2 regions of the Brevundimonas sp. SORGH_AS_0993 genome follow, and region 2 is predicted to be linked to the other one. Evidence: predicted binding sites of a transcription regulator. Region 2 holds the regulator's gene; the other holds the start of a gene.
The links. Region 2 encodes LexA, which represses DNA repair genes until DNA is damaged. Its sites were predicted from a motif close to ATGTTCNCNANNTGTTCT; they were not measured.
Positions count from the first base shown of each region.

Region 1: QE389_RS00120 (putative DNA modification/repair radical SAM protein) is a predicted target of LexA. The motif match lies at 2,403-2,420, and genes of this name have one in related genera.

Region 1 covers NZ_JAUTAH010000001.1:18,755-23,611, reverse strand. Annotated here, with positions in the region: gene QE389_RS00125 (UdgX family uracil-DNA binding protein) at 1-1,161, opposite strand, end outside; gene QE389_RS00120 (putative DNA modification/repair radical SAM protein) at 1,161-2,402, opposite strand; gene QE389_RS00115 (LysR family transcriptional regulator) at 2,520-3,473, opposite strand; gene QE389_RS00110 (MFS transporter) at 3,515-4,702, shown strand; gene QE389_RS00105 (GlxA family transcriptional regulator) at 4,805-4,857, opposite strand, start outside.
Region 2 covers NZ_JAUTAH010000001.1:539,729-544,585, reverse strand. Annotated here, with positions in the region: partial or broken gene trpE (anthranilate synthase component I) at 1-497, shown strand, start outside; gene QE389_RS02790 (peptidoglycan-binding protein) at 517-720, opposite strand; gene QE389_RS02785 (aminodeoxychorismate/anthranilate synthase component II) at 809-1,399, shown strand; gene trpD (anthranilate phosphoribosyltransferase) at 1,402-2,439, shown strand; gene trpC (indole-3-glycerol phosphate synthase TrpC) at 2,436-3,242, shown strand; gene lexA (transcriptional repressor LexA) at 3,364-4,062, shown strand; gene QE389_RS02765 (ComEC/Rec2 family competence protein) at 4,043-4,857, opposite strand, start outside.

The DNA of each region.
Region 1 (4,857 bases), 520 kb from region 2:
GACCTCGCCAGCATTCGGCGTCCTGTGCAGGCGGCGCTTTCCGCGCGGTTCGTGCTTGAAGTGTTTGACGGCGTTGGTCAGGTACAGCGCGTCTCGGTCCAGCCCCGCCTCGGCCATCGCCTGGTCCAGCAACTGGCCCGCCGGGCCGACGAAGGGCCGACCGGCCAGGTCTTCCTGATCTCCGGGCTGTTCGCCCACCACCATCAGTTCGGCCGTCTTGGGGCCGACGCCACAGACCCCTTGCGTCGCATCGCGCCACAGCGGGCAGCGGCGGCACCCCTGCACCCCGCGCGCCAGGTCGGCCAAGGTGTCGGGAACCAGATCGTCGGTCGCGGCCCGATCCACCAGGGGCGCTCGGGCGCGTTGGAACCGCGCATTGGGCTGGGGCGTGGGCCGAGACACCATGACATCGGTGCGAACCGACGCAGCCGCCGTCAGTTCCGGGATCAGCGCCGCCTCGGGTAGGTTTTTCCAATATTGTTTCGGCATCTCCGAGCGCATCGCCTTCGGCTTCAGTCGCGCCGGGTTGAAGGTGGAGGCGTAGTAGGTGCGCCAGAATTCCTCCATCTCGTCTTCGGCCGGCGCCTGGCTGCGATCCACGGCCGGGCCGAACCGCATCAGGTCGCCGTCCCAGGACGCCGTCCCATCCGGGGTCAGGATCGACCACCGCATGGTGCTGAACCGCCGCGCGAAAAAAGGCGCCGTCGACTGCAGAACCCGATGGGCGGGCTCGAACCAGGCGACCCAGTGTTCGCCCCGCGCATCCTCGGACTGACGAAAGCGGACGAAAGCCTTCATCTTGTGGGCCGCCCGCCGCACCCCCTTCATCCGGTCGGCGGCTTCGGCGACGTCGGAATCGGACAGGACGGCCATCAGGTCCGGCTGCTCCTTCAGCCGCCACAGAAGACGATACATCAGGTCGAACCGATCCTCGGACCGATGCTGGATCAGGTTTTGCGCCGCCTCGACGAAGGCGCGGGGCGCGGTGAAGGCGCCGCCCACCTCGGCCGGGGGTCCGTTACCCTCCTCGAACAGGGCCCCCTGGCCCGCGGCGACGACGAACCGCGCCATCGCCGGCTCCACCCCTGCCAGGCGAAAGGCCCGCGCCGCCCTCCGCCACCCGTCGAAATCCAGCGGATCGGCCAGGATCGCCGTGCGCATCAGAACAGGCTCAACTGTTCGACCTTGGCGCGCGGGGCCAGCCGCGCCCGCAGATCGGCTGCGTCCGTCAGCCCGCCGGGCGTCCAGTCCAGCGCCGTGATCCACGGCCGCACCGCCTCGATGGACCGTGTCAGCCGCCCTACGTCCTGCAGCCTCAGCGTCCGATACCGCCTGACCGACAGAATCCGGTCCACCGCCTTCACCCCCAGCCCCGGCACCCGCAGCAGGGCCTCGCGCGCCGCCTTGTTCACATCGACCGGAAACGCCTCGCGCCGCCGCAGCGCCCAGGCCAGTTTCGGATCGACCGCCAGGTCCAGCATGCCGTCGTCGGCGCCCTCCCCGATCTCGGGCGCGCTGAAGCCATAGAACCGCATCAGCCAGTCGGCCTGATACAGCCGATGCTCGCGCATCAGCGGCGGCTTGGTCGGCGGCAACAGGCTGGACCCGTCCGGAATGGGACTGAAGGCGGAATAATAGACCCGGCGCAGGCCATAGCCGCCGTAAAGCGATGCGCTGCGCGCCATGATTTCGGTGTCCGGCGCCCCGTCCGCCCCGACGATCAGCTGGGTCGATTGACCGGCCGGCGCAAAGGCGGGCGGGCGTTTTCGGTCCCGTCGTTCGGGCCGGGCCTCCTCCAGCTTCAACCGCACCTGGCCCATGGCCTTCCGGATGGTCCGTGCATCCTTCTCGGGCGCCAGCCGCCCCAGCGCCTCGTCACGCGGCAGTTCGATATTGGCCGACAGACGGTCGGCGTAGAGCCCCGCCAGCTCCACCAACCGCGCATCCGCCTCGGGGATCAGCTTCAGATGGATGTAGCCGCGAAAGTCGTGATCTTCACGCAGCCGCCGCGCCACCTCGACCAGTTGCTCCATCGTATAGTCGCCATTGCGGATGACGCCCGACGACAGGAACAGGCCCTCGATATAGTTGCGCCGATAGAAGGCCAGCGTCAGATCCACCACCTCCTCGACCGTGAACCGCGCCCGCTCCACGTTCGACGACACCCGATTGATGCAATAGGCGCAGTCGTAGATGCAGAAGTTGGTCAGCAGGATTTTCAGCAGGCTGACGCAGCGCCCGTCCGGCGTATAGGCGTGGCAAATCCCCATCCCCTCGGTCGACCCCACGCCCTTGCCCCCCAGCGAGTTTCGCTTTGTGGATCCCGACGACGCACAGGACGCATCATATTTGGCCGCATCCGCCAGAACCGCCAGCTTTCGTCGAAGATCGATCTGCGCCATTTGTTCATGATATGTTCTTTGTGCAGATCAAGCCAGCGTCACGTTAGTTTTTTGATCTTGAGCCCCTCGCCGGATCGCCGCTCGGTGCTTTGACCTATGCCGCCGCCGCCTCGCCGGCTACACCTGCATGTCGCGCATGGCGTCGATGAAGACGCGCATTTTCGGCGGCGCATCCGGCAAAGCGCGCAGGATCAGGATCGGCGAAGCTTCCCGTGTCGGCTCGTCGAAGAGCATAGTCAGCCGCTCCCCCGCGATGTCCGACGCGACGACCCAATTCGGCAGCATGGCCAGGCCGATCCCGGATAGAGCAGCCTGCCTTTGCGCTTCGAACTCATCGCAGCGGAAGATGCGGGCGCTGTCGGTCAGTTCGACACCCGCGCTCGTGACACGCGACCAGCCGATATCGGGAAGTTCACGCGCCTTGCCGATCCTTCTGTGATCCGCGACGGCCTCAATCGTTGCCGGTCGGCCATAATGATCGAGATAGGACGGAGCCGCGCAGATCATCCAGCGCTGGCTGCCGATGCGGGTTGCGATCAAACCGCTGTCCACCTGATCTCCGACACGGATCGCGACATCGCACCGCTCTGTGGCGGGATCGGAGAGGCGCTCGGTCAGTTCGAGTTCGATCCCGAGGTTCGGCCAGGTCTCCAGGAGCTTCGCCACCACGGGAATGACGTGAAGGCGGCCAAAGGTCGGCAGGCAGCTGACGCGCAAGACACCCGTGGGTCTTTCATCGAAAGCGCTAATCTCCGATCGCGCGTCGACCAATCGGTTGATGACGTCCTGGGCGCGGCCGAGCAGCTTCATGCCCGCATCGGTAAGCGTCAAAGCGCGAGTGGAGCGGACGAAGAGCTTCGCCTGAAGATCGGCCTCCAGCGCGTCGATCCTGCGGACGATGGAGGATACGGCCACGCCCCGTTTGCGCGCCGCAGCGGAGAAGCTGCCGCGATCCGCGACCTCGACGAACAATTCCAGGTGAGCGGCGTAACGCGCGAAGTCCATCTTTGCATAGTGCGCAAGAATGTTGAGCGAGAAAGGGCGATTATCCGCAAAGGCCGAAAGGCGCAAACACGGCCGTCCTCTTTATCCGAGACCTGCCCATGTCATCCTTGGTCGATCGCAAGGATCCGGCGGCCGATCCGCTGTCTCCAGCCACCATCTTCCTGATGGCGGCCGCCTGCGCCTTCGCCGTCGCGACTCTCTATTACAATCAACCGCTGCTGCCCGAGATGGGCGCCAGCTTTGGCCGATCTGGTTCCGATGCGGGCCTTCTCGCTACGGCGACCCAGCTCGGTTATGCGGGCGGGCTCGTCCTGTTCGTACCCTTGGGCGACCGGATTGATCGCAAGCGGCTGATCCTGACCCTGCTGGCGTTCAACATGGCGAGCCTCCTGGCCGTCGCCTTTGCGCCGACCTTTGCCGCGCTGATCGCCGCCAGTGTCGCCGTCGGCCTCACGGCCGTGATGGCGCAGGTCATTATTCCCGCCATCTCGGGACTGGCCGCGCCGGAGGTGCGAGGGCGTATCGTCGGCTCTCTTCTTTCGGGCCTGTCGGCGGGACTCCTGTTCGCGCGAACGCTGTCCGGCGTCGTCGGCGGCCATGCGGGCTGGCGCACCATGTTTCTGGTCGCGGTCGGAATCGACGCCGTGCTGATGGCGATCGTGATCTTCCGGCTGCCCCGGACCCCGCCCAGCACGACGCTGCCCTACCTGTCGCTGTTGTCTTCGCTTGGCGACCTGATCCGCAGGGAACCCGTCCTGCGCGCCGCCTGCCTGGCCGGTTTCCTGATGTTCGCGGCCTTCTCGGCATTGTGGGGATCGTTGGCGACGCTGCTCGCCGAAGAGCCCTACCGGTTCGGCCCGGACATGGCGGGCGCCTTCGGCTTCGTCGGCCTTGCCGGGCTCTTGGCCTCGCCCTGGATCGGTCGGGCCGTCGATCGTCTGGGCGCCCCTCTCGTGCTTCGCATCGGGGCGCTCACGGTGCTGCTCGCCTTCCTGCTGGTCATCGAAGCGGGCTCACATATCGGCTTCCTGATCGCCGCGATGATCCTGCTCGATATCGGCAATCGTGCTGGCCTGATCGCCAACCAGAGCCGCATCTACACTCTGGCGGCCGAGGCGCGAAGCCGGCTGAATACGGTGTTCATGAGCAGCTATTTTCTAGGCGGCGCGACGGGCGCCGGCGTCGCGGCCCATCTCGCACAGCGCTTCGGATGGTACGGGCTTGCCGCGACCGGAATCGCCTTCGCCCTATGCGCTTCGATGATGGCGCTTGCCGCAAAGCACCCCGGCGCCTGATCCGATAGATTGCAGCACAGCGGCCTGCCGGTCCTTTACGGTCGCAGTGATAAAAAACCTCGAACTAGGCGCGTTCAACAAGAAGCCGGAGGCGTAGAGCGCCTATAATAGTCTTTGTCGGGCGAGCCATTGTGACGGCGTCACGCCCAACTCCG
Region 2 (4,857 bases):
AACTGGCCGAACACCTGATGCTGCTGGACCTGGGCCGAAACGATGTCGGCCGCGTCGCCGCGCCGGGCACGGTCGAAGTCACCGAAAGCTTCGTCGTCGAACGCTACAGCCAGGTCATGCACATCGTCTCCAATGTGCGCGGCAAGGCCAATCCGAAGTTGGACGCGGTGGACACTCTCCTGGCCGCCCTGCCCGCCGGCACCCTGTCGGGCGCGCCGAAGGTCCGCGCGATGGAGATCATCGACGAGCTTGAGACCGAAAAACGCGGCGTCGGCTATGGTGGCGGCGTCGGCTACATTTCGGCGGGAGGAGAGGCGGATATCTGCATCACCCTGCGCACGGCGCTGTTTGCTGACGATCGCATCTTCGTCCAGGCCGGCGCTGGCGTGGTGGCCGACAGCGATCCGGCCGCCGAATACGCCGAGACGCAGCAAAAGGCGCGCGCGCCGATGCGGGCGGCCGAGGACGCCTGGCGCTTTCGCTCGGGCAACCGCTAGGTCTCAGGACGCCTAAGGATCAGGGCTGATAGGTCGACGTCGCATCATCAAAGTGAACGCCCGGCCCGATCACCATCACGCCCGCCATCAGAACGGCCGCCGTCGCCGCCAGCGCGGCGGCGCCTAGGGCGGACAGGCTGCTGGCCTGGGGTTCGACCACGACCAGCCGGGCCTTCGCGGCGGCGATCTTGTCGGCGATGTCTTGTTCGGCGGTCAATTTCACCACGTCATCTGACGCCCGCAACGGTTAAGATGCGCTTTAGCGCGTCCCGGTGCTTGGCGCGGCCGCATCGCGCGCCTAGAACCGCGCCATGATCCTCGTCGTCGATAACTACGACAGCTTCACCTACAACCTCGTCCACTACCTCGCGGAGTTGGGCGCGCCGACTCATGTGGTGCGCAACGACGACCTGACGACGGACCAGGCCTGGGCGCTGAACCCCGCTGCCGTGCTGCTGTCGCCCGGCCCCTGCGCGCCGGATCAGGCGGGCATCTGCCTGCCGCTGATCGCCAGCGCGCCGGCCTCCATGCCGATCCTGGGCGTCTGCCTGGGCCACCAGGCCATCGGTCAGGCCTTCGGCGGGGACGTCATTCGCGCCAAAGCCCTGATGCACGGCAAGACCTCGCCTATTCTGCACGAGGGCAAGAGCGTCTTCGCGGGCCTGCCCTCGCCCTTCACCGCGACGCGCTATCACTCGCTGGCCGTCAAGCGCGAAACCCTGCCGGATTGTCTGGACGTCACCGCCTGGACCGCCGATGGCGAGATCATGGGTCTGCAGCACCGCACGCGGCCCATTCACGGCGTACAATTCCATCCCGAGTCCATCGCCACCGAACACGGCCATGACATGCTGGCCAACTTCCTGACCCTGGCCGGCGTGAAGCGCCTCGCGGCCGCCTGATCATGGCGGACGGGTTCAAGCCGATCCTGGCCCGGCTGGTCGAGGGCCGGCCGCTGACGTCGCAACAGGCGCACGACTTCTTCGCCGCCTGCCTGCGGGGCGAACCCACTCCGGCCCAGGTCGCCGCCGCCCTGACGGCCCTTCGAATGCGCGGCGAGACGGTGGACGAGATCGCCGCCTTCGCCCGCGCCATGCGTGAGGCCGCCCTGACGCTGGACCACCCTTACGAGGTGATCGACACCTGCGGCACGGGCGGCGACGGCCAGCATACCTACAACATCTCCACGGCCGCAGCCTTGGTGCTGGCCGGCGCCGGATTGAAGGTCGCAAAGCACGGTAACCGCGCCATGTCGTCCAAGTCAGGCTCGTCGGACGTGCTGTCGATCCTGGGCGTCAACCTGATGGCGACGCCGGCCCAGCAACGACTGGCGCTGGACGAGGCGGGCATCTGCTTCTTGTTCGCCCCCGCCTATCACGGCGCCATGCGCCACGTCGGCCCGGCGCGCGCAGAGATCGGTTTTCGAACGGTTTTCAATCTTTTGGGGCCGCTTTCGAACCCGGCGTCTGCACGGCGTCAGGTCATGGGCGTTTATGATCCTCGACTGCTGGAGCCCCTGGCCGAGGTCCTGGGGCGGCTGGGCGCGGTGCGGGCCTGGACCGTCCACGGCCAGGGCCTGGACGAGTTGGCGATCTCGGGCCCGACCGAAGTGGCCGAGTGGAAAGACGGCGCGGTGCGACGCTTCGCCGTCGCGCCCGAGGACGCCGGCCTGCCCCGCGCGCCGATCGAGGCCATCCGCGGCGGCGATGCCGAGGAGAACGCGGCGGCCTTGCGCGCCCTGCTGGAGGGACAGACCGGCCCCTACCGCGACATTGTGCTGCTGAACGCCGCCGCCGCCTTCGTGGTATCGGATCGGGCCGCCGACCTGGCCGAAGGGGCCGCCCTGGCCGCCGCGGCCATCGACGACGGCCGCGCCGCCCGGGCCTTGGCGCGCCTGGTGCGGATCACCTCCACGCCCCTGGAAACGGAAGGAGCGGCATGACCGACGTGTTGGAACGGATCGCCGACTACAAGCGAGAGGAAGTCCTTGCGCGCAAGGCCGCCGCCTCTCAGGACGCGATCGAGGCCCTGGCGCAGGCCGCCTCCACCCCTCGCGGTTTTCGCGACGCCCTAAGTCGCGCCGTCGAGGAAACTGGCCGCCCCGCCTTGATCGCCGAGATCAAGAAGGCTAGCCCTTCCAAAGGCTTGATACGGGCGGACTTCCATCCGGCAAACCTCGCCATGGCTTATGAGGCCGGCGGCGCGGCCTGCCTCTCGGTCCTGACCGACGGCCCGAGTTTTCAGGGCGACGACGCCTATCTGACCCAGGCGCGGTCCGCCGTCGCCCTGCCCTGCCTACGCAAGGACTTTCTGGTCGATCCCTGGCAGGTGGCCGAAAGCCGCGCCCTGGGCGCCGACTGCATCCTGATCATCCTGGCGATGATCGACGACGGGCTGGCGGGGGAACTTCTGTCCGAGGCAGAACGGTTCGGCATGGACGCCCTGATCGAAACGCACGACGAAACCGAAATGGCCCGCGCCTGCGCCCTTGTTTCGGATCGGACGGACGCCCTGGTCGGGATCAACAATCGGTCGCTGCGGACCTTTGAGGTGGACCTGGAGGTTACGGAGCGCCTGTCGATGCTCAGCCCTGTGCATGCGCTGCTGGTCGCGGAAAGCGGCATCTTTACGCCCGAGGATGTCGAGCGCGTTTCGGCCGCCCACGCCCAGGCGATCCTGGTCGGTGAAAGCCTGATGCGCCACGACGATATCGAGACGGCCACCCGTCGCCTGCTGGCCGCCTGACAACGGACCTGACGGCGGGCGACACTGCCGTTAAGTTGACATTAGCAAGGAACACTTACAGAACATCGTCAATGTTCACGGCCCGTTCCGATTCGTCGGTCGGGCGCATGAGGGGCCGGCGATGCTCACGCGCAAGCAGCACGAACTGCTGATGTTCATTCACGAACGGATTCAGGAAACGGGCGTTTCCCCGTCGTTCGACGAGATGAAGGAGGCGCTGGACCTGGCGTCCAAGTCTGGCATCCACCGCCTGATCACGGCGCTGGAAGAGCGCGGTTTCATCAGGCGTCTGGCCCATCGCGCCCGTGCGCTGGAAGTCACCAAATTGCCCGAACAGGCCACGGCCGGGGCGCCACGCGGTCGGGCCGGCTTCAAGCCCGACGTGATCGAAGGCGGCGCCGCTCTGTCAGCGCCGGTCGCCACGCCCGCCAACGACATTCGCGAACTGCCCCTGCTCGGCAAGATCGCCGCCGGCACCCCCATCGCCGCCATCCAGCACGAACAGGACCGCCTGCCCGTGCCGGAATCCCTGCTGGGCAAGGGCGATCACTATCTGCTGGAGATCGAAGGCGATTCCATGATCGAGGCCGGCATTCTGAACGGCGATCTGGTGGTCATCCGGCGCGGCGACACGGCCAACAATGGCGAAATCGTCGTAGCCCTGGTCGAGGGCGAGGAAGCGACGCTGAAACGCCTGCGTCGCAAGGGCGCCTCCATCGCGCTGGAGCCGGCGAACCGCCTGTACGAAACCCGCATCTTCGGACCGGATCAGGTCCAGGTTCAGGGTCGTCTGGTCGGCCTTATGCGCCGCTATCACTGACGTCGGGATCGGGCTGGCGGGTCCACGGGCGCCGACCCCGCGCCTGGGTCGTCCAGACCGCCCTCCAGCCCTGCCCTTCCCTCCACAGTTCAACCGCACCGCCCCGGGCATAGTCGATTCCGTCCAGCACCAACCGTCCCTCACAAGCCGGCGGCAGGGTCGGGACGGCCGCCCGCACACTGACGACCGGCGCCGAACGGCACAGGGCCTCCATCTGATCGGCGTCCGGGCTGCGCTTGCCCCACCACAGCGCTATGGGACCTGACGCCGATGTGTCCGGCCGACAGGCGAAACGGGCGCAGGTCCAGCCATCCTGCGGCCTATCCGTCATTTCAAGCCCGCGTCGGCGGGACCAAAGATCGACGGCGAACTCCCGCACGCCGGGCCGGACCACCACGGCCTCATCCGCCTGGCGGAAAGCCGCATTTGTCCCGCCGTCTCCGATCCACAGATCCGGCGCAGCCGGTCGGGGCCACAGCAGAACCGCCGCCGCGAACGGCGCGCCCAGACATCGCAACCGTCCGCGCCACAGGCAGATGAACAGCACGCCCAGAAAGGCGATGGGCAGGACGTAGTCGGGCGCGCTGGCGATGGTGCGGACGGCGCCGGGCAAGCCTGCCGTCCAGCCGCCGACGCCCAGCATCGCTTCCACACCCCAGCCTGCGACGGCCAGAAAAGGCGCGCCCAGGCCCAGGGGCTCCAGCGCCGCCCCCAGGGCCAGGGTCGGCATCAGGATGAAGTCGGCGATCGGCGCCGTGCCCAGATTGGCCAGCAGGCCATAGACGGCCGTTCGAT